DNA from 3 places in the Mesorhizobium sp. CA10 genome. Region 1 is predicted to be linked to each of the others. Evidence: predicted binding sites of a transcription regulator. Region 1 holds the regulator's gene; each other region holds the start of a gene.
The links. The regulator PhoB, encoded in region 1, activates phosphate uptake and scavenging genes when phosphate is short. The targets are predictions, from matches to a motif close to TGTCATNNANCTGTCAT.
Positions count from the first base shown of each region.

Region 2: LB535_RS17860 (LTA synthase family protein) is a predicted target of PhoB. The motif match lies at 4,325-4,341, and genes of this name have one in related genera.
Region 3: LB535_RS20565 (alkaline phosphatase D family protein) is a predicted target of PhoB. The motif match lies at 4,908-4,924, and genes of this name have one in related genera.

Region 1 covers NZ_JAIUHV010000009.1:154,982-162,801, reverse strand. The annotation lists gene pstA (phosphate ABC transporter permease PstA) at 1-202, shown strand, start outside; gene pstB (phosphate ABC transporter ATP-binding protein PstB) at 199-1,002, shown strand; gene phoU (phosphate signaling complex protein PhoU) at 1,023-1,730, shown strand; gene phoB (phosphate regulon transcriptional regulator PhoB) at 1,747-2,436, shown strand; gene LB535_RS19740 (ROK family protein) at 2,758-3,999, opposite strand; gene xylF (D-xylose ABC transporter substrate-binding protein) at 4,269-5,309, shown strand; gene LB535_RS19730 (sugar ABC transporter permease) at 5,542-6,894, shown strand; gene LB535_RS19725 (ATP-binding cassette domain-containing protein) at 6,911-7,711, shown strand.
Region 2 covers NZ_JAIUHV010000008.1:104,771-112,590, reverse strand. The annotation lists gene mltG (endolytic transglycosylase MltG) at 1-147, opposite strand, end outside; gene fabF (beta-ketoacyl-ACP synthase II) at 389-1,651, opposite strand; gene LB535_RS17875 (acyl carrier protein) at 1,686-1,922, opposite strand; gene fabG (3-oxoacyl-[acyl-carrier-protein] reductase) at 2,121-2,858, opposite strand; gene fabD (ACP S-malonyltransferase) at 3,161-4,114, opposite strand; gene LB535_RS17860 (LTA synthase family protein) at 4,390-6,315, shown strand; gene LB535_RS17855 (NAD(P)/FAD-dependent oxidoreductase) at 6,423-7,595, opposite strand; gene LB535_RS17850 (class I SAM-dependent methyltransferase) at 7,592-7,820, opposite strand, start outside.
Region 3 covers NZ_JAIUHV010000010.1:53,611-61,430, forward strand. The annotation lists gene LB535_RS20545 (3-hydroxyacyl-CoA dehydrogenase NAD-binding domain-containing protein) at 1-2,032, opposite strand, end outside; gene LB535_RS20550 (hypothetical protein) at 2,135-2,725, opposite strand; gene LB535_RS20555 (TetR/AcrR family transcriptional regulator) at 2,769-3,377, opposite strand; gene LB535_RS20560 (MFS transporter) at 3,456-4,739, shown strand; gene LB535_RS20565 (alkaline phosphatase D family protein) at 4,997-6,571, shown strand; gene LB535_RS20570 (hypothetical protein) at 6,785-7,072, opposite strand; gene typA (translational GTPase TypA) at 7,267-7,820, shown strand, end outside.

The DNA.
Region 1 (7,820 bases):
CACCGCGCTCAACAACCAGTTCTGGTCGAGCAATCTCAATGCGCCGATGGCCAGCCTGCCGGTAACCATCTTCCAGTTCGCTCTCAGCCCTTACGAGGAATGGCAGCAACTGGCCTGGACGGGCGCTCTCATAATCACCCTGACGGTTCTCGGGCTGAGCATCATCGCCCGCAGCCTAACCGGACGCAGAGAGGACAGATGAAACCGATGTTGTCCACCGACCTGAACGCAGCCGACACGACCGTCGAGAAGGCCAAGATCGAGGTCAAGAACCTCAATTTCTACTATGGCCAGTCGAAGGCGCTGAAGGACATCAACCTGTCCCTGCCCGAGCGCAGCGTGACCGCATTCATCGGCCCGTCGGGCTGCGGGAAGTCGACGCTGCTGCGCGTGCTCAACCGCATCTACGAGCTCTATCCGAAACAGAGCGCCGAGGGCCAGGTGCTGCTCGACGGCAAGAACATCCTCGACCGCTCGCAGGACCTCAACCTGCTGCGCACCAAGATCGGCATGGTGTTCCAGAAGCCGACGCCGTTCCCGATGTCGATCTACGAGAACATCGCTTTCGGCGTCAGGCTCTATGAGAAGATCAGCAAGGCCGAGATGGACAGCCGCGTCGAGCAGGCGCTGAAGCGCGCAGCACTCTGGAACGAGGTCAAGGACAAGCTCAACGCCAGCGGCCTCAGCCTCTCGGGCGGCCAGCAGCAGCGCCTGTGCATCGCCCGTACCGTTGCGGTGAAGCCCGAGGTCATCCTGCTCGACGAGCCGGCCTCGGCGCTCGATCCGCTGTCGACCGCCAAGATCGAGGAACTGATCGACGAGCTGCAGGCCGACTACACGATCGTCATCGTCACCCACAACATGCAGCAGGCGGCGCGCGTGTCGCGGCAGACGGCGTTCATGTATCTGGGCGAGCTGGTGGAGTTCGACCGGACCGAGAAGATCTTCACCTCGCCCCGCGAAAAGCGCACGCAGGACTACATCACCGGCCGCTTCGGCTGAGCTCATACGAGGACATCATCATGGCCGAACATACCGTCGCTTCCTTCGACGAGGATCTGAGGCAGATCAGCCGGCTCATCAACGACATGGGCGATCTCGCCGCCTCCATGGTCGGCGCTTCGACCAAGGCCCTGCTTGAGACCGACAATGCCATGGCGCAGCGTGTCGTTTCCGACGATGCCATCATGGACGCGCGCCAGCGCGAGCTCGACGACCGCGCCATCACGCTGATCGCCAAGCGCCAGCCGATGGCCGACGACCTTCGCAACGTGGTCGGCTCGATCCGCATGGCGGGCGACCTCGAACGCATCGGCGATCTCGCCAAGAACATCGCCAAGCGCGTCGGTTCGGTCGGCGTCAGCGCCGCGCCGCGCGACCTCACGCACTCGATCGATTCCATGGCCCAGCTGGTGCTGATCCAGGTCCAAGCCGTGATCCAGGAATATACGGTGGGCGACGCCACGGCGCTGGCCAAGCTTCGCAACGACGACGAGCGCATCGACGTCAAATACACATCCGTCTTCCGGGAGCTCCTGACCTACATGATGGAAGACCCGCGCAACATCACCGCCTGCACGCATCTTCTGTTCTGCGCCAAGAATCTCGAGCGCATCGGCGACCATGTGACCAACATCGCCGAGAACGCCTATTATGTGCTGACCGGCACGCAATTGCCCGCGAATCGTCCCAAGCAGGACGAGACGACAATGTCGGCGCCGGCGGCCTGACGAAGGGTATCTGCCAATGATCGCGCCACGCATCATGGTGGTGGAGGACGAGGAGCCGCTTGGGGTGCTGCTCCGCTACAATCTCGAATCCGAGGGTTACCAGGTCGAAGTGGTGACCCGCGGCGACGAGGCCGAAATCCGCCTTCAGGAGAACGTTCCCGACCTGCTCGTGCTCGACTGGATGGTGCCGGCGGTTTCCGGCATCGAGCTCTGCCGGCGCCTCAGGATGCGGCCCGAGACCGAGCGGCTGCCGATCATCATGCTGACGGCGCGGGGCGAGGAAAGCGACCGTGTGCGCGGCCTCTCGACCGGCGCCGACGACTATCTGGTCAAGCCGTTCTCGACGCCGGAGTTCATGGCGCGCGTCAAGGCGCTGCTGCGCCGCGCCAAGCCGGAGGTGCTGTCCAGCGTGCTCAAGGTCGGCGACATCGTGCTCGACCGCGAGTCGCACCGCGTCTACCGCAAGAAGAGCGAGATCAGGCTCGGCCCGACCGAGTTCCGCCTGCTCGAATTCATGATGCGCCACCCCGGCCGCGTGTTCTCGCGCAGCCAGCTGCTCGACAATGTCTGGGGCGAGACGATCTATATCGACGAGCGCACCGTCGACGTGCATGTCGGCCGCCTGCGCAAAGCCGTCAACAACGGCCGCATGCCGGATGTCATCCGCACCATCCGTGGGGCGGGTTATGCGATCAGGGAAGATTAGGCTCAGGGCGCCGAAGTCCTGACGGGCCAAGCACTTCCAACATCCAAGCTGGTGGGCACCCGGGACGCTTGTGCTTCGTCATCCACGGGCGGAGCAAGGGGCGCAGCGACGCGCGCAGACCCGAGGATCCATTCCGTGATGTCGATGCGTTGCGACAGTCCAGAATTCTGTGCCGCTGCGCTCGACGCGTGAGGTAGCGGCATGGATTCCAGGGTCTCCGCGACGAAGCTTCGCTCCTGCTCCGCCCTGGAATGACGAAGCTGCGGGGCCTTCGCTAATTTCAAGCGTCTGCTGCTGTCCCCGGACCTCTTCAAGGCTGCCTCAGGCCACGTTCTTTCCCGTCCCCACTCTTGCTTGGCCTCCGGGCGCGAAAATCTCCTGGTCGACGAAGGTCAGCGCGCGCATGGCGCAGCCTTCGCGGATCAGCGGCAGTTCGTTCGGCTCGGTGTCGAAGGAGATCGATTCGGAGTGCTGGCCGCCGGCCGTCTGGGCGATCGCCTCGCGCAGCGCCGGCTCGATCAGGTCGAAGGCGGCCGCGCTGACGCCGACCATGGCGACAGGCGCCGGGTCGATGAGGGCGAACAGGCTGCCGAGACCGAAACCAAGCGCTTCGCCGGCCCGGCGATAAGCCTCCCGTTCGGGGCCGTCCCTCTCGCGCGCCTTCGCGGCAAGGGCCCGCATGTCGGCGTCGCCGACGTCGACCGGCTCGGCGTCCTCGCTCATTTTCATGGCGCTGCGCCAGATCGCGTAATTGCCGGCATAGGCCTCGACGCAGCCGCGGCGGCCGCAGCGGCAAAGCGCCCCGCCCGGGCGGTGGATCATGTGGCCGAACTCGCCGCCGGAGGAATGCGTGCCGGTGAACAGCGCACCCTTGAGCACGAGACCCATGCCGATGCCGTGCGACAACAGGATGGCGATGAAGTCGTCACGATAGCGCTCCGGGTCGCGCCATTGCAGCGCCACCGCCATCATGTTGCAGTCATTCTCCATGGTGGCGGAGATGCCGAATTCCTTCTCGAGAATGTCGGCGAAAGGAATGTCGGTCAGCGGCGTTATCGGCGACCACAGCATGGCGCGTGCATTAGAATCAGTGATGCCCTGAATGCCCATGGCGATGCGGGCGACGCTGCCAATGTCGAGGTCGGGATCCTGCAGCCGGCGCCGCACGATCGCCACGCATTCGCCGATCAGCTCGTCGCGGGGCATGACAAGCGTGTCCAGGCGCTGCTGCTCCTCGGCAACAACCTGGCCGGCATAATCGATCACGGCGACCGACAGGAAGTTCAGCGACAACACCACGGTCAGCACCGCGGCGGCTTCAGGGTTCAGCGCCAGGCCGATCTGCGGCCGGCCGCGCTTCAACGCCGTCGGCTCGCTGGCCTTGCTTTCGGTGAGAATGCCCTCTTGGATCAGGTCGGCGGAGATCGCCGAAATGGTCGAGTGGCTGAGCCCGGTGGTGGCGGCAATTTCGGTCCGTGATGGCTGACCGGCGCGGCGTACCGCCGAAATCACCATGGCGCGATTGCGCCGGCGCAAATCGTCATGGCGGATTCCGACCGACATCGTTTCGCACGTCCTCCCCGGTCATCGCGGCCTTGTGATAATGCCATGGCCTGTCGCTGACACGCTAGGGATTGTGGCAGAAGCCAGGGGCCATGTCATTATTTATTGCGGATGCCGAAAAAAATGCCTGAGCCCATCAAAACCCATCAGAATCTCGGTTGACAGCGCTGTTGTGCTGGACCACTATTTTTTTGAGGCTCGAAAAAAAAGCCTCTGTGCCGGCCTTCGGGCCAGTCTGGGTCGCGCCGCACGGGCGCAGGGAGGATATCATGAAGAAATTTGCAGCCGCCATTCTGGCGGGCGTTGCCATGTCGCTGACGCTGGCGTCCGTCGCCGAGGCGAAGGACAAGGTGATCGGCGTGTCGTGGTCGAATTTCCAGGAAGAGCGCTGGAAGACCGACGAAGCAGCGATGAAGGCCGCCATCGAGGCCGCGGGAGACAAGTATATCTCGGCCGACGCGCAGTCCAATCCGGGCAAGCAGCTGACCGACGTCGAAAGCCTGATCTCGCAGGGCGCCAACGCGCTGATCATCCTGGCGCAGGATGCCTCGGCGATCGGCCCGGCGGTGCAGAAGGCGCTCGATGAAGGAATCCCGGTCGTCGGCTACGACCGCCTGATTGAGAACAAGGACGTGTTCTACCTGACCTTCGACAACAAGGAAGTCGGGCGCATGCAGGCCCGCGAGGTGTTCAAGGCCAAGCCGGAAGGCAACTATGTCTTCATCAAGGGCTCGGGCTCCGATCCGAACGCCGACTTCCTGTTCGCGGGCTCCATGGAAGTCCTGAAGGACGCCATCGACAGCGGCAAGATCAAGAATGTCGGCGAGGCCTACACGGACGGCTGGCTGCCGGCCAACGCGCAGAAGAACATGGAGCAGTTCCTGACCGCCAACGACAACAAGGTCGACGCGGTCGTGGCTGCCAATGACGGCACCGCCGGCGGCGTCGTCGCGGCGCTGACGGCGCAGGGGCTGGCCGGCACCGTTCCGGTCTCGGGCCAGGACGGCGACCACGCGGCGCTCAACCGCATCGCGCTCGGCACGCAGACCGTGTCGGTGTGGAAAGACGCGCGCGAGCTCGGCAAGAACGCCGCCGAGATCGCCTCGCAGCTCGCCGACGGCAAGAAGATGGGCGACATCGCCGGCGCCAAGGACTTCACGACGCCCGGCGGCAACACCGTCAAGTCGCTGTTCCTGAAGCCGGTCGCGATCACCAAGGACAACCTCAACGTCGTCATCGACGCCGGTTGGATCAAGAAGGACGAGGTCTGCGCGGGCGTGCCCGCCGGCAGCGTCCAGGTCTGCAACTGAGCCTTGCCGACGTTCGATCAAAAATACCTGCGCCGCGGCCAGGAGCGGTTCAATGAACCGCTCCTGGTTTTTGTTGCCGCAATCCCGGACGGAAAACCGCTACGCACTTTTCCTGGGATTGCTCTAAAGCCGTGGCGTTTTCTCAAAAGATTTTGCCGTTCTGCCTCAGGCGGATAGCTTCTAGGCTGAGTTCCGGCATCCGCGCCAGACGGCAAGCCGGTGGGAGGAAATCATGACCGACACGACGTCTACCCAACCGGCGGACACCGCGCGCGCGTCGGAACTCGGCGCCGTCGCCCGATTCCTGAAGGCGACCGAGCTCGACACCCGCATGCTGGGCATGATCGGCGCGCTGCTCCTGATCTGGATCGGGCTGCATGTGATTTCCAGCCTGCGGCTTGGCGTCAACCCGCTCGACTTCGACAGCCGCACGTTCCTGACGCCGCGCAATCTCTGGAACCTGTCGGTTCAGTCTTCGGCCGTGGCGATCATGGCCTCCGGCATGGTGCTGGTCATCGTCATGCGCAACATCGACCTGTCGGTCGGGTCGGCCGAAGGGCTGATCGGCATGGTCATGGGCTTTGCCCAGGTGCATTTCCTAGTTCGCTTCGTCGGGCTTGAACTGGGAAATCCCTGGATCTGGGTTCTGGCGTTGCTCATCGGCCTGGCGCTCGGCCTCATCATCGGCGCCTTCCAGGGCTTCGTCATCGCCTATCTCGAAGTGCCGGCCTTCATCGTCACGCTGGGCGGATTGCTGGTATGGCGGGGCGCTGCCTGGTGGGTCACCAGCGGCCAGACCGTTGCGCCGCTCGACGCCACGTTCCAGTTGATGGGTGGCGGCCCGGCGGGCTCGATCGGCGCCAGATGGAGCTGGGCCGTCGGCATCGTCGCCTGCCTGGCGGTTATCTTCATGCATTTCAACGGCCGCGTGCAGCGCAAGCGCTTCCGCTTCCCCCTGCGTCCGGTCTGGGCCGAGACGCTGCTCGCCACGGTTACCTGCGCGGTCATCCTGGGCGCGGTGTGGCTCGCCAACTCCTATCCGTGGCCGGTCGGCATCGTGAACCGCTACGCCGCCGCCAACAACATCACCGTGCCCGAAGGCGGGCTGTTCATCGCGCACGGTATCGCCATTCCGGTCCTGATGGCGGTCGCCGTCGGCCTGATCATGACCTTCGTCACCAAGCGCACTAGATTCGGCCGCTACGTCTTTGCCATCGGCGGCAATCCGGAAGCCGCCAATCTTGCCGGCATCAACACGCGCTGGATCACCATGAAGGTGTTCATGATCATGGGCGTGCTGGCGACGATCGCGGCGGCGATCTCGTCGGCCAGGCAGAACTCCTCGACAAACGCGCTGGGGACGCTGGATGAACTGCTGGTCATCGCCGCAGCGGTCATCGGCGGCACGTCGCTCGCAGGCGGTTCCGGAACCGTGCTCGGTGCCATGCTGGGCGCATTGCTGATGCAGTCGCTGCAATCCGGCATGGTGCTGCTCGGCGTCGATTCACCGCTGCAGAGTATCGTCGTGGGCTACGTGCTGGTCGTCGCGGTGTGGCTCGACACTCTCTATCGCAAGCGCGTCTGATAGCAGGAGAAGGACCATGGCTGAAAAATCGTCTCCCGCCGGCGTTCCGCTGGTCGACATGCGCAACGTCTCGATCGCCTTCGGCGGCATCCGCGCCGTCGACGACGCATCCGTCGATCTTTTCCCCGGCGAAGTGATGGCGCTGCTCGGTCACAATGGCGCCGGCAAATCGACGCTGATCAAGATCCTGTCCGGCGCCTATAAGCGCGACAGCGGACAGATATTCATCAATGGCGAGGAGGCTTCGATCTCCAATCCGCGCGACGCCAAGAAATATGGCGTCGAGACGATCTATCAGACGCTGGCGCTGGCCGACAATGTCGATGCCGCAGCCAATCTCTTCCTCGGCCGCGAACTGATGACGGGTTGGGGCACGCTCGACGACGTCGCCATGGAAGCCGAGGCGCGCAAGGTGATGGGCCGGCTCAATCCGCGTTTCCAGCGCTTCAAGGAGCCGGTTATCAAGCTGTCGGGCGGACAGCGGCAGTCGGTGGCGATCGCGCGCGCGATCCTGTTTAACGCCCGTATCCTGATCATGGACGAGCCGACTGCGGCGCTCGGCCCGCAAGAGACGGCGCAGGTCGGCGAACTGGTCAAGCAGCTCAAGGCCGACGGCATCGGCATCTTCCTGATCAGCCACGACATCCACGACGTGTTCGAGCTCGCCGACCGCGTCTGCGTGATGAAGAACGGCCAGGTGGTTGGCACCGCGCGCACCACCGATGTTACCCAAGACGAGGTGCTTGGCATGATCATTTTGGGCAAATGCCCGCCAGGCGCCATTCCGGGCCCGGGGGCGCTGAAGATCGCAGCATGAAGTCGAACTGGTAGCCGGCTAATTAACGGCTGCGTGATGTACCAGCCGCGGTGATGGTTTGACCGCGCCATTGTGTTGGCGCCGAGACTTGCCCATAAAGATCGTCGAC
Region 2 (7,820 bases), on a different contig from region 1:
GGCACCCGAGGCGATGACCGCAAGGATAACCATGGAGAGGAAGAAGTTCAGGAACACGACGAACTGGCTGCGCGAAGCGCGCGAGCGCTTCGACGGCGGCGGCGTGCCGGCTTCCGGGCGCAACGCCTCGGCCGCAGTCTTCGGCATGATCGGCACCTTTGTGCCCTGCCGTGCGAAATCCCCGTCGCCGCCCGGATTTGTGCTCCCAGGATTTGTGCTCATGGCGCCCTACCGTCTGATCTTGCAACGAATCCCCTAGCTACAAACTAGGGGAGAATTTGGCAAAAATGACGGCAGGTGGCGGGACTGCCGGCTGGTTGTCTTTTTCTGAGCAATCCCGGGGCGGAAAGCGCTGAGCACTCTTTCCGGGATTGCTCCCGTTGGCCTTTCAGCCATTGTAGCGCTGGAACACGAGCGAGGCGTTGGTGCCGCCGAAGCCGAAGGAATTCGACAGCGCGACATCGATCTGACGCTGGCGCGGCTTGTTCGGCACGAGATCGATCGCCGTCTCGCGTTCCGGATTGTCGAGATTGATGGTTGCCGGCGCGACGTTGTCGCGGATGGCGAGGATCGAGAAAATCGCTTCCGCGGCACCCGCGGCGCCCAGCAGATGGCCGATCGACGACTTGGTCGACGACATCGAGATCTTCGAGGCGGCATTGCCGACCAGCCGCTCGACGGCGCCGAGCTCGATCGTGTCGGCCATGGTCGAGGTGCCGTGCGCGTTGATGTAGTCGACGTCGGCCGGCGAGAGTTTCGCCCGGTTCAGCGCCGCCATCATGCAGCGGAAGGCGCCATCGCCATCTTCGGCCGGCGCGGTGATATGGTGGGCATCGCCGGTCAGGCCATAGCCGGTGACCTCGGCATAAATCTTGGCACCGCGGGCCTTGGCGTGCTCCAGCTCTTCCAGGACGACGACGCCCGCGCCCTCGCCCATGACGAAGCCGTCGCGGTCGCGATCATAAGGACGCGACGCTGTTTCGGGGCTGTCATTGCGCTCGGTGGACAGCGCGCGGCAGGCGGCGAAGCCGGCAATCGACAGCCGGGTGACCGGCGCCTCGGCGCCGCCGGCCAGCATCACATCGGCATCGCCCCACATGATCAGCCGGGCGGCGTCGCCAATGGCGTGCGCGCCGGTCGAGCAGGCAGTGACCACCGCATGGTTCGGGCCCTTCAGGCCGTGGCGGATGGAAACCTGGCCCGAGACCAGATTGATGATCTGTCCGGGGATGAAGAAGGGGCTGATGCGGCGCGGGCCGCGTTCCTTCAGGATCATCGCGTTCTCGGCGATGCCGTCGATGCCGCCGATGCCGGAGCCGATCAGAACGCCGGTGGCGCACTGGTCCTCATGTGTCTCAGGCTTCCAGCCGGAATCGGCCAGCGCCTCGTCGGCGGCCGCGATGCCGTAGAGGATGAACTCGCCGATCTTGCGCAGTTCCTTCGGCTCGAGCACAGCCTCCGGATTGAAGGTGCCGTTCGAGCCGTCGCCGCGCGGAATGATGTGGGCGATCTTGCAGGCAAGATCGTCCACCTCGAATTCGGTGACGCGCCGGCAGGCGCTGCGGCCGGAGAGCAATTCCCGCCAGCTATGCTCGACGCCCATGCCGAACGGCGAAAGCAGGCCAAGGCCCGTGACGACGACACGCCTCATCGCAGGTCCTCCCCGGTTATGCCTGCGAAAGAACTCAGGCCGAGGCCTTGTCGATATACTTGACGGCGTCGCCGACGGTGAGGATGGTCTCGGCCGCATCGTCCGGAATCTCGACGCCGAACTCTTCTTCGAACGCCATGACGAGTTCAACCGTGTCGAGGCTGTCCGCGCCCAGATCGTCGATGAAGCTCGCCTGCTCCGTCACCTTGTCGGCATCGACGCCGAGATGCTCGATGACGATCTTCTTGACGCGCTCTGCGGTGTCACTCATTTGGGGCAATCCTCGTCTTAGGTTGTCTATCTTCGTTAGCGGGCGGAATGCCGCTAATCAAGCTGAAAGATGGTCTTGCGGGCAACGCAACGCCACAGGACCGGTTTTTGCCCGAACCGCCGGGTTGCGGGCCGCATTACACGAAAAATGACGGGCGTCCAAGCCGAAATGGCTGTTTTCACAGGCGCCCGCCCCACCTCAGATCATTGCCATGCCGCCGTTGACGTGAATGGTCTGGCCGGTGACATAGGCCGCCTCGTTGGAGGCGAGATAAGCGACGGCGGACGCCACTTCAACGCTGGTGCCCATGCGCCGGGTCGGGATCGCGGCCATGATCGTCTCTTTCTGCTTGTCGTTGAGCTTGTCGGTCATGGCCGATTCGATGAAGCCCGGGGCGACGCAGTTGACGGTGATGTTGCGGGTGGCGATCTCCTGCGCCAGCGACTTGGAAAAGCCGATCATGCCTGCCTTGGAGGCGCAGTAGTTGGTCTGGCCGGGATTGCCGGTGACGCCGACCACCGAGGTGATGTTGATGATGCGGCCATGGCGGCGGCGCATCATCGGATGGGTCAGTTCGCGGGTCAGCCGGAACACAGCGGTGAGGTTGACCTCGATCACCGAATCCCAGTCGGCGTCCGACATGCGCACGAACAGGCCGTCCTTGGTGATGCCGGCATTGTTGACCAGGATGTCGACGCCCTCGAGATCGGCCTCCGCTTTCTGGCCGAGCGCCTTGACCGCGTCGCGGTTCGTCAGGTCCGCCGGAAACAGTTTTACGCGGTCGCCCAATTCGCCCGCCAAGGCTTCCAGCTTCTCCACACGGGTGCCGTGCAGGCCGACGATCGCGCCCTGGCTGTGCAGCACCCTGGCGATCGCCTCGCCGATGCCCCCCGATGCGCCGGTGACGAGCGCCTTGCGGCCGGTCAGTTCGAACATATCTTCAACCTCATTTTTCCAGACGGCTGCAAGCAGTCGCGTTCCGTATACGTCATATCGTCCAAGTCACGCTAGACAAGCGTCGGACATTGGCGAAGGCCTCCTTCCCGTCGTCATCCACGGGCGGAGCGGGAGCGAAGCGGACGCGTAGACCCGAGGATCCATGCCGTGACATTGGCCGAAGGATGCAACGGAGCAGAATTCTGCACCGCGGCGGCACTTCCAAGTCACGGCATGGATTCTAGGGTCTGCGCTGCGTCGCTTCGCTCCTTGCTCCGCCCTAGAATGACGAAAACGGGGCCTCACCCCAAAGCCGCCAGCGCGGCCTCGACTTCCGCCGCCGTGCCCACGGCGCCGGTGGCGATGTCGCGGTTGATGCGGCGCGCCAGGCCCGACAACACCTTGCCTGCGCCGACTTCGTAGAGGCTCGCAACGCCGTTGGCGCCAAACCATTCCACCGTCTCTCGCCAACGCACGCGGGCGACCACCTGCTCGACCAGGCGGCGGACGATCTCATCGGGGTCGCTGGTCGGGGTTACGGTGACGTTCGAGACGATCGGAACCACCGGCGCGGATTTCGCGACACCGGCCAGCGCCTCGCGCATTATGTCGGCGGCAGGCGTCATCAGCGCCGAATGAAAGGGGGCGGAAACCTGCAGCATCAGCGCCCGCTTGGCGCCTTTTTCGGTGCACAGCTTCGCCGCCAGCTCGACCGCCGGCCTGGCGCCGGAGATCACCAGCTGGCCGCCGCCATTGTCGTTGGCGACCTGGCAGACGGAGCCGTTGCCGACCTCGCGAGCTGCCTCGGCGCAAGCGGCCTCGACGTCGGCCTGTTCCAGCCCGATGATCGCGGCCATGGCGCCCTCGCCGGCCGGCACCGCCGCCTGCATGGCGTTGCCGCGGGTCCGAAGCAGCCGCGCCGCGTCGCCGACCGAAACGAAGCCGGCCGCAGCAAGCGCGGAATATTCACCAAGCGAATGGCCGGCGACATAAGCCACCTTGTCCTTCAGCGAGAAGCCGCGCGCTTCGAGCGCGCGCATCGCCGCCAGCGACATCGCCATCAGCGCCGGCTGGGCATTGGCGGTCAGCGTCAGCGTCTCTTCCGGCCCTTCCCAGATGAGTTTCGACAGTTTTTCGCCGAGCGCTGCGTCCACTTCCTCGAAGACGCGACGCGCTTCGGGGAATGCATCGGCGAGGTCCTTGCCCATGCCGACGGCCTGGCTGCCCTGTCCCGGAAAGGTGAATGCGACGGCCATTTGAGGTCTCTCCAGAGGCTGGTTTTGTCTGCCTCTGGCGCAAGGCGGACAGCCAAGTCAAGCCCGCAGGCGTCTCTTCGGCCTGCATTTCGGTCGGAAACCCTGCTGACTGCCTGTTCCAAAAGGCCTTTTACTTGATCACACCTGATGAAAACCGCTCACGTTTATTTTGCTGGCTCTTCTTATTTCCGCCACAGGCGCTAGCTTTGCGTGACATTTCGATGACAGTGGCGTGACGCGAGTGGAAGACGCGTGACAAGGGCCGGGGAAGCAAAGTGGCAAGGATCAGGAAAGGCGCGGCCAAACCCGCGCCGCAATTTTTGGAAGACGATCCGTCCACCGGCTATCTGCCGGGACGAGCCTGGCCGACCGTGCGCTACGGCCTGTCGACGCTTCTTGCCTCAGCCCTGCTTGTATTCGCGATCGAGCTGATCGTACGCGGCGATTTCTTCGGCACGGTCGATTTCTTCATGCAGCCCTTCAAGCCCGGCTGGACCACCATCATCGTCTTCGCCCTGGTGCTGCTCGGGTTGGACGCCATACTCGGCCGAAGCCACCAGAGCCTGATGATCGTGGCGCCGCTGACGCTGGCGCTGGCCTTTGTCGGCCACCAGAAATCGCGTTACCTCGGCGACCCGCTCTATCCCACGGATTTCCTATTCGCCCGCCAGATCATGGCGCTGATGCCGCTCCTGGTGCGCGAGCGCCCGTGGACGGCCGTCATGCTGGCGGTCGGCATCGTCGGCGGTCTGACGCTGCTCGTCTACGGCTGGCGGACCTGGCGCCGGCGGGTGCCCATCCTCAGCCGCAAGGGCCGCCTGGCGCGGCTGGCGCTTGCCGTGCCGCTGCTCGCCTTCTTCGTCTCGATCATGGACTACGCCACCTTCTCGTGGACGCGCGACCGGCTGCAGATCATCCCGATTATGTGGGACCAGAAGGAGAACTACGCCTCCAACGGCTTTGCGCTGGCCTTCGCGATGAACGTGCCGATGGCGCATGTCGCGGCGCCGCCCGGCTATTCCGAGAAGACGATGGCCGCGATCCAGCGCCCCGACGTCGCCGCTTCCATGCCGGACGAGAAGCCGGATATCGTGGTGGTGATGAGCGAATCCTTCTGGGATCCGACGCACCTGCCCGGCGTCACCATCAAGCCCGACCCGATCCCGACGGTCAGGGCGTTGCGCTCCGGCTCGATGTTCTCGCCCGAGTTCGGCGGCATGACCGCCAATATCGAGTTCGAGGCGCTGACCGGCTTTTCCAACGCCTTCCTGCCGGCCGGCTCGATCCCCTATCAGCAATATGTGCGCACCCCGACCCCGTCGCTGGCGACCTTCCTGAAGAGCCAGGGTTACCGGGCGCGCGCCATCCATCCCGGCACCAACTGGTTCTGGAACCGCGGCGCCGTCTATGCCGATTTCGGCTTCAACGACTTCCGCTCCGAAGAGACGCTGCCGCCGATGGAAAAGCGCGGGCCGCTGGCTTCCGACGCGGCGATGACCGACGAGATCATCCGCGAGGCCGACACCAGCGACGATCCGGTGTTCCTGTTCGCCGTCAGCCTGCAGAACCACGGTCCTTACGAGCCCTACCGCTACTACAACCCGACGCATTCGATCGACGCGCCGATCAGTTCCTGGGCGCGGGAATCGCTGCTTTCCTATGCCGAGGGGTCGGCCGACGCCGACCGCGGCCTGCAGCGCCTGATCGACTGGGCGAAGGCCCGCCAGCGGCCGACCATCATCGCCTTCTTCGGCGACCATCTGCCGCCGCTCGGACCCGTCTATGTCGAGACCGGCTTCCTCAAGGACAATGTCGCGCCGCGCAAGGAGCCGGCGGTCGCCGCGCTCGAACACCACGATACGCCTTTGGTTATCTGGTCGAACCGCTCCGGTCCGGTCGAGAACATCGGCTCGGTGAGCCCGGCCTTCCTGCCCTATCATATCCTGACCACGGCAGGCATCAGCCACCCCTATTACACCGGCTTCCTCGGTGCGCTGCGCGAACACTACCGGGTGGTCGACCGCAACCTGCTCCTGTCGCCCGTGGGCGAAGCAACGCCGGATTGGGCGAGGCAGAAGCAGATCGATCCGAAGATCAACGATTTCCGGCTCATTCAATACGACATGATGTTCGGCAAGCGGCTCTCGGCGCCCGACTTCTTCCCCGAGACGGTGAACAGGCTGGTCGCGCATACAAGCTGAGCTGACCGGCGGTCACAGCCGATCGCGGCTATCGCAGTCCGTGGCGGGAAACGATGCTTCGATGCCGGGCCTTGGAAAGGTTTTGTCGCTGCGATTTAGACTAGACGTCAAAAGCCTGGAACGGGCTGGACCTTTCCACTCAGCCGAGCGCCAAGCGTCAAAGCGGCCGGAAAATTCTTGATCACGGCGCGCATGGCCGACGCGCCACCTGGCCCAAGCGCTATTTTCGCAATCAAGGCCGCGGCACGCAGACGGGTCGAGAATTGCCGACGCCATTCGCGTTCGTAGCGATGCCCGGCGGCGTCGCGGTCCTCGCGACGTTTGCCCGATACGATCAGTTCTCGCGCAAGCAGCCAGCCCGATTGCAGCGCCATCGAAATCCCTTCGGCGATGACAGGATGCGACTCGCCCGCGATGTTGCCGACACGGAAGATGCCCTGATCGTAACCGGCCCGGATGCCCGGATGAATCGGTCCCGCAGCCAGCCATGGGCCATCCAATTCGGCACCTGCCAGCGCAGTTCGCACGCCTCGGCACGAGGCCAGGACGTGGCGCGATACCGCATCCGCCGCCGCAATATTCCCAAAGCGCCGGCGCAGCCCGGATAGAACATCGCGGCGGATACAGCAGGAGATTGAAACCCGACCATTGTCCGCAGTTACCATCCCGCCATATCCGCCTGGGAATACCAGCAGCGGCATCAGATCGGGCGCCAGCGCGGCGCCGGTAAAATGCGCCTTGAAGCCGAAAAGGTCGGAGGGTTGGCTGGTTCTTTCAAGTTGGCTCGGAAGTTTCCCGGTTTCCCAGGATCCGTGCGCGGCAATGATGACGGGTGTGCTGAGCAGCTTCTGTTGCTGGTCGGATTCCACAGTCAGAAATTGCAAGTCATCGCGCCGGCAGATGGCGACTGCCTTGCAAGGCTGGAGGATCTCGACACCCGCACGTTCGGCAGCCTGCAGCAGGATGGTGTCCAGACGATCGCGGCCGAGCGCGCGGCCGAGACCCGTCTTGGCGCTCGGCATTCGCGCCTGCGCCGAGACATCGCCCGAAAAGAACCCGACGCGCCTTATCTCGGGGCCGGCTTCCGCGCGCCAGCTCTCGCCGACGCCCAGCTGATCGAGCAAGGCAAGGCTGGTGCCCGACATGAATTCGCCGCAGACCTTGCGGCGAGGAAATGCCACCTTCTCCACCATTGCCACCGACCAACCATGTTGGGCGAGTGCAATGGCGGTGGAACTTCCGGCAGGACCGGCACCGATGACAATTGCGTCGTGCATCATTTCGTATCGAGCGTGCTCGCGCCAACAAAACCTTGCGTAAACAGGCCTCTGCGGCCCTCCATCACGGGCGTTCCACCTGACAGTTGCCACAATTGTGAAAGTTCCGTGCCACGAAAACCGGCGCGCACACTTTGCGCTGCATCATTCAGCGTTACCGCACAGGCGCCGATCAATCGCAGAAACCCTGTCGCCAAAAGCGGCACCTTGGCTCTCAACGGCTCCGTG
Region 3 (7,820 bases), on a different contig from region 1:
ACCGCCTCAACGCCGGCGCCGGCTCGAATATCGGCCGGCCGGTCTGCCGGTGCCAATGCTCCAGCCGCTCGACGATCTTCGCAGCGCCCGCAAGGCCGACCCAGAACATCGGCCCACCCTTGCCGATCGGGAAGCCGTAGCCATTGACCCAGACGACATCGATATCGGACGCGCGCGCGGCGATGCCTTCCTCGAGTATCTTCGCACCCTCGTTGACCAAGGGATAAAGCGTGCGTTCGAGAATCTCTTCGGCGCCGATCTCGCGCCGCGCAATTCCAAGCTCCGCCGCCTTCGCCCGGATCAGCGCCTCGATTTCCGGATCGGGAATCGGCTCACGTGAGCCAGCCTCATAGTGGTACCAGCCGCGCCCGGTCTTCTGGCCGAAATGGCCCTGCTCGCACAGCGTATCGGCGATCACAGCCTTCTGGCCCCGCGCCTTGCGGTTGCGCCAGCCAATGTCGAGGCCGGCGAGGTCGCCCATCTGGAACGGCCCCATCGGCCAGCCGAAATCGGTGAACGCCTTGTCGACCTGGCTCGGCGTCGCGCCTTCCAGCAACAGCGCCTCGTTCTCGGCGCCTCGCGCCGAAAGCATCCGGTTGCCGACGAAACCGTGGCAGACGCCGACGACGACCGCCACCTTGCCGATGCGCCGGGCGAGGTCGGTGATCGTCGCCAGCACTTCGGGCGCGGTCTTCTCGGCGCGCACGATCTCCAGGAGTTTCATGACGTTTGCCGGCGAAAAGAAATGCATGCCGAGCACGTCCCCCGGACGCGAAGTCGAGGCGGCGATTTCGTTCACGTCCAGATAGGAGGTGTTGGTGGCGAGGATGGCGCCGGGCCTGGCGATGGCGTCGACCTTGCCGAACACCTCCTTCTTCACCGCCATGTCCTCGAACACGGCCTCGATGATCAAATCGCAATCGGCGAGGTCGGCATAGTCGGTGCTGCCCTTGAAAAGTCCGAGCCGCTGCTGCTTCGCCTCTTCGCTCAACGAGCCGCGGCTGACGGAGACGGCATAGTTCTTCTCGATCGTCGCCAGGCCGCGGCGCAGCACTTCCTCGCTGGCCTCGAGCAAGGTCACCGGGAGACCGCCATTGGCGAAGGCCATGGCGATGCCGCCGCCCATCGTGCCGGCGCCGATGATGCCGACGCGTTCGATCCGGCGTTTCCGCAGATCCTTGCCGGGCAGCTTCGCCGCCTCGCGCTCGGCAAAGAACAAATGCCGCTGCGCGCGCGACTGATCGCCGGAAACGAGTTTCAGGAAAATTTGCCGCTCGGCCGCAAGGGCCGCGTCAAACGGCAAGGTAATCGCGTTGCGCACGGCTTCGGCGCAGGCCAGCGGCGCGTCCAGTCCGCGGGTTTTTTTGGTCAGATCGGCGGCTAGGCCGTCGAAGGCAGCAAGATCGGTCCCGGCAAGGCGGTCATTGCGCTCACGCACGGACACGAAAGGTCCGCCTCGATCAGCCATTTCGCGGGCGAAACGAACCGCCTCAGCCAATAGATCGCGATCAACAACCGCATCGGCAAGACCGGCGGCCTTTGCCTCGCCGGCCGAGATCGGCGTGCCCGAGACGATCATGGCAAGCGCTTTCGCGGCGCCGATCAGGCGTGGCAAACGCACGGTCCCGCCGCCACCCGGCAACAGGCCGAGCTTTACCTCCGGCAGGCCGAGCTTGGCGCCGGCGTCCGCGACGCGAAAATGGCAACCCAACGCCAGTTCCAGCCCACCGCCGAGCGCCGTGCCATGGATGGCGGCCACCGTCGGCTTGGCGATGGTTTCCAGCAAGGCAACGATGGCGCGCAATTCCGGTTGCTCGACCGGCTTGCCGAATTCAGTGATGTCGGCGCCGGCGACAAAGGTGCGGCCGGCGCAGGCGATGACGATCGCGCTCGCGGCGGGATCGTCGCGCAAAGCGGTGAGCACCTCGTAAAGCGGCTTGCGGACATGAAAGCTCAGCGCATTGACCGGCGGGTTGTCGATGGTGACCACTGCCACGCCGTTCTCGTTCGTGACACTGACAGAACTGGACAAGCGGAACCTCCCGAGACCGGCTGCAACCGCGCAAGGGTTTACTAGGCAGCGAGGTGAATGGGAACCCGATCCGGCCCTGGCCCAATTGTTGGCGAGGCCCGGTTAGTTGTCCACGCGGCCGAAGGGCGGCACGTCGCCGATCACCTCGCGCTTGTCCTTGCCGCAGGCGAAGGTCTTTGCCTTGTCATCGGCGAGCTTGCGCGCCTGGTCGTTGGCCTGCGGATTGCCAGTGGCTAATACCAGGCCGATCGTGCAGCCTTGGTGCTCTTCCGGTTGCGCCACCTTGGCGACGACCAGCACCTCGGTCGATTTCTTTTCGTCCTCAGGGTTGCTGACGGAGCGGCGGTGGATGGCGGCGAAGGGGATTGCGACGTCGCCATTGGTCTCGATGCGCCATTCGACTTTCGGTCCGGAGCCGTTGAACGCGGTAAAACTCTCCCAGACCGCAGTCATGTCGTCGGACGGAAAGCCGTAATAGACGGATTCGCGCGCGTCGTCGTAGCCGATCAGCACCGGGTAGCCGCGATAGCCGGAGCAAGCGAGGCTCGCCCAGTCGCCGTCGCCTTCCGCGGCCTGCGCATAGGTCACGCAGTCCTTCTTCCAGTCGAGCTCGGTATAGGCGCTGGAGATGTCGCCGGCCTGGGCCGCCTGGCAGAAACCGGCGAGGGCAAGCGGGACCAGAAGAGCGCGCATCGCTGACAACTCCGTTCGAGCTGCCCGAGCGTAACGTCAATCGCTATTTCTTCAAGCTGGCTTCGATCAAGAGATCGGCGTTGCGGGCAACCGCCGCCGCCGGTCCGCCCAAGCCAAACAGCTGGCCGCTGATATAGGCGCCTTCGATGAGCAGCAGCAGGCCGTCACCCAGCGTATCGGAATCGGCGGCGCCCATTGCGGCGGCCATGGCGCGCAGGCGTCGGCGCAATTCGATTTTGTTGTTCTCGCTCACTACCCGCGCCGGATGGCCGCGCTCGGGATATTCCACCGCAGCGTTGGTCATGCCGCAGCCGCGATAGTCCGGCTTTTGCGTGCGTTTGCCTACGCGGGTCAGGAAGGCGATGATCTGGGCGCGCGGATCGCCCGGATGCGCGTCGACGGCTTCGTCGAAGCGTTCCCAGAATTCGAGGTCGTATTTGCGCAGATAGGAGGCGGCAAGCTCGTCCTTGGATGGAAAGCTGCGGTACAGGCTCGGCTTTGTGACGCCGGCGCGCTTGACGATCTCGTCGACGCCGATCGCCCTGATGCCTTCGCGATAAAAAAGGTCGCGCGCCACGTCCAGGATCTTGTCCGCCGCCCTCGGAGCAGGGGGCTCGCTGATCGACGCTTCAATTTTATTGTCGGATGGCATTCAAACAACTCGCTTGACAATGTTACTGACCGGTACGTATGTATGGCCTCACTCCATTGCAACGTACCGGTCAGTAACATGATAATCCAGTCCCGTCCGTTTGGCCAGCGCTACGCATTCGTCGTTGTTGCCGTCATTTTCCTGTGCCTGCTGATCGCGGCCGGGCTCCGTTCGGCGCCCTCGGTGATGATGGTGCCGCTGGAGAAAAGCTTCGGCTGGCATCGCGACGTAACGTCCTGGGCCGCCAGCGTCGGCATCCTGCTCTACGGCCTGACCGGTCCGTTCGCCGCCGCGCTGATGGAGCGCATTGGGCTGCGCCGCACGCTGCTCGGCTCGCTGCTGGTGATGTCGGGATCGACCGCGCTCAGCCTGTTCATGACTGAGCCATGGCATCTTTTCATCACCTGGGGCGTGTTTTCCGGCATCGGTTCGGGCGCGGTGGCGAGCGTGCTCGGCGCCACCATCGTCAACCGCTGGTTCAAGACCAATCGCGGCCTGATGATGGGGCTGATGTCGGCCTCCAGCGCCACCGGAATGCTAGTCTTCCTGCCGCTCATCGCCTCGCTGGCGCAGAGCGGCGGCTGGAAGCCGGTGGCGATCGCCGTGGCGCTGGCCACCGCCGCGCTGATACCCTTCGTCTTGCTGCTGGTGCCGGAGCGCCCCGCTTCGATCGGCCAGGTTCGTTACGGCGCCGATGCCGACGACGTGCCGCCGGTGTCGCCGGCATCGCAGGGCAATTTCCTGGCGCACACGCTGAACACGCTGCGCCGCGCGGCGGGCACGCGGGTGTTCTGGTATCTGTTCGCCACCTTCTTCGTCTGCGGCTTCACCACCAATGGACTCGTCGGCACGCATCTCATCGCCTTCTGCGGCGATATGGGCATCGGCGAGGTGCAGGCAGCCGGGCTGTTGTCGATGATGGGCATTTTCGACCTGATCGGTACGACGTTGTCCGGCTGGCTCACCGACCGTTTCGATCCGCGCAAGCTGCTCGGCGTCTATTACGCGGTGCGCGGTCTGTCGCTGATCTACCTGCCCTATTCCGGCTTCTCGGCTACCAGCCTGGTCATCTTCGCAGTGCTCTACGGGCTCGACTGGATCGCCACCGTGCCGCCGACGCTGCGGCTTGCCAACGAGGCGTTCGGCGATCGCAGCGGACCGATCGTGTTCGGCTGGATCGTCGCCGGCCACCAGGTGGGCGCCGCGGCCGCCGCCGCCTTCGGCGGCACGATGCGCGAACTGCAGGGCAATTACGAGCTGGCCTTCCTGATTGCCGGCATGACGGGCATCGCGGCGGCTTGTATTTCGCTCTTGATCAACACCGACAGGCCGGCTTTCGAGCCGGAGCCGCAGGCGGCTTGAGGCGCGACTTTCCCTTCTCCCCTTGTGGGAGAAGGTGGCCGCGAAGCGGCCGGATGAGGGGTGCTCCAGGGAACACCGACGCCTCACTCCGCTGGAACACCCCTCATCCGTCTCGGCGCTTGCGCGCCGATCCACCTTCTCCCACAAGGGGAGAAGGAAGATGTCGACTGTTATCAAAACTTCATGGTTCCGATATGCGCCTGAAACATTGAAGCGAGAGCTTGGCGGTCCCGCTCAATGCCATCCCGGAGACAGCCATGAACAAGCTTTCGCTCACCCGCCGCGCTTTCGTCACTTCGGCCAGCGCCTTCGGCCTTGTCGGCGCCTCCGGTCTGGCGCTGCCCTATTATTCCCGCGCCAGCCAGCGTCCGGCCTTCACGCATGGCGTCCAGTCCGGCGACGTCGACGCCATCTCGGGCATGGTCTGGACCCGCACCGATCGTCCGGCCCGCGTGATGTATGAAGTGTCGACGACCGAAAGCTTCGCCAATGCGACGCGGCTGGCGGCGCTCGATACCTCGCCGGCCAGCGACTACACGGTGAAGCGGCTGCTCACCGATCTCGCCTCGGACCAGGACATCTTCTACCGCATGACTGCTGCCGATCTTTCCGACATCAATGCCGTGTCCGAGCCGATCGTCGGCCGTTTCCGTACCGCGCCGTCGTCCAAGCGCGATGTGCGCTTCGCCTGGTCGGGCGACACCGCCGGTCAGGGCTGGGGCATCGACGAGACCGGCATGAAGACCTATTCGACCATCGCCAAGCACACGCCGGACTTCTTCCTGCATTCCGGCGACACCATCTATGCCGACGGCGCCATGAAGGACGAGGTCGACCTGCCCGGCGGCGGCAAGTGGAAGAACGTCGTCATGATCGACGGCAAGCGCAAGGTGGCCGAGACGCTGGACGAATACCGCGACCAGTGGAAGTACAATATGATGGACAAGCATGTGCTTGGCCTGTCCGCCATCTGCCCGACCTTCTACCAGTGGGACGACCACGAGGTGCTCAACAACTGGTCGGATTCGAAGGACCTGACCGCCGACGACCGCTACAAGGAAAAGTCGATCCATGTGCTGGCGGCCAGGGCGGCTCGCGCCTTCCATGAAATGACGACCATCCGCTACGAGCCGTCGGAGCCGGGCCGCGTCTACCGCAAGGTCTCGCATGGGCCGCTGCTCGACGTGTTCTTCCTCGACATGCGCTCCTATCGCGGCCCGAACGGTCCTGATATGGAAGAGACGCTGACGCCGAAGTCGCGCATGATCGGCGAGGAGCAGTCCAAGTGGCTGAAGCGCGAGCTGGCAAATTCCAAGGCGACGTGGAAGGTCATCGCCGCCGACATGCCGCTTGGCCTGGTCGTCTGGAACGACGCGGCGAAGAAGGCCGGTGCCGAGGCGGTCGCCAACGGCGACAATGGCGCGCCGAAAGGCCGCGAGCTGGAATTCGCCGACGTGCTGCGCTTCATCAAGAATGCCGGCATCACCAACACGGTGTGGCTCACCGCCGACGTTCACTACACCGCGGCGCATTACTATAATCCCGACAAGGCGCAATTCCAGGATTTCAATCCGTTCTGGGAATTCGTCTCCGGCCCGATCCACGCCGGTACCTTCGGCCCCAACGACCTCGACATGACCTTCGGGCCGGAGCTGAAGTTCATCAAGGCGCCAACCGCCGAACAGGGCCAGAACCTGCCGCCGTCGGCCGGGCTGCAGTTCTTCGGTCTGGTCGACATTTCCGGCGCGACGGAACAGCTCACCGTACGGCTGATGGATCGCGACGACAACGAGCTCTACAAGGTGACGTTGGATCCGGTCCGGTCGGCTTAGGCTGCGTTGATATTCAGGTGATGCCGGCCTGCGAACAATGGTTACCTGCGCTTCCGGTGCTCACGTACTTTAAGTACGCTCCGCTCCGGTTCTCGGAAACACCGTTCTCGGCTCGGCCTGACCTGAATCTCAACATACCCTAGGCCCAGCAGTCGCGTCGTCGTGTGACGTCAACGCGGTGAGGTGGTCCAGAATTGAACTCGCAAAAGACCGTCAGTCCGGATAGCAAGCCCGGGGAACGTTGGGCCAGACCGCGGTGTCGCAGTTGGCATCCTTCTGGCGTTGCTTGAAGGCGGCGCTGACCGGGCCGGTGACGACCGGATCGACGCCGTCGGGGGCGTCGGCGAACATCTGCTGCGCGGTCCTGGCGTCGGGCGGTACGATCGGGTCGGCTTGCCGAAGCGTCGCCGCCGACTGCGCTGCGCCCGCAGCGACGAGCATTCCAAGCGCCGCCCACGCGAAAACCGGACGCAATCTGGACATAGGATCGGTCATGAACATCGAACTGTCCGGCCCCTCAAAGGTTCCGCCTTAGTTAACGGAATCATTTCACACCAAGACGTTTAAGAATCAGTGACCATGTATTTGGGGTCGGGCCTCCCCTTTCGCAATTGCGAAAAACCTTGTATGAGCCGCGCAACCGAAAAAGGCGGCGCCTCTGGGCCTGCTGCCTGCAACGCTCCCGAGACCAGACAATGAACCTCCGCAATATCGCGATCATCGCGCATGTCGACCATGGCAAGACCACCCTCGTCGACCAACTCCTGAAACAGTCCGGCGCCTTCCGCGACAACCAGCGCGTCGCCGAGCGCGCCATGGATTCCAACGACCTCGAAAAGGAACGCGGCATCACCATTCTGGCCAAGGCGACCTCGGTCGACTGGCATGGCACCCGCATCAACATCGTCGACACGCCCGGACACGCCGATTTCGGCGGCGAGGTCGAGCGCATCCTGTCGATGGTGGATTCGGCAATCGTGCTCGTCGACGCCGCCGAAGGCCCGATGCCGCAGACCAAATTCGTCGTCGGCAAGGCGCTCAAGGTTGGCTTGCGTCCAATCGTCGTCATCAACAAGATCGACCGTCCGGACGCCCGCCATATCGAAGTGGTCAACGAGGTGTTCGACCTCTTCGCCGCGCTCGACGCCACCGACGAGCAGCTCGACTTCCCGATCCTCTACGGTTCGGGCCGCGACGGCTGGGTTTCGGAAAACCCCGAGGGTCCGAAGGACCAGGGTCTTGCCCCGCT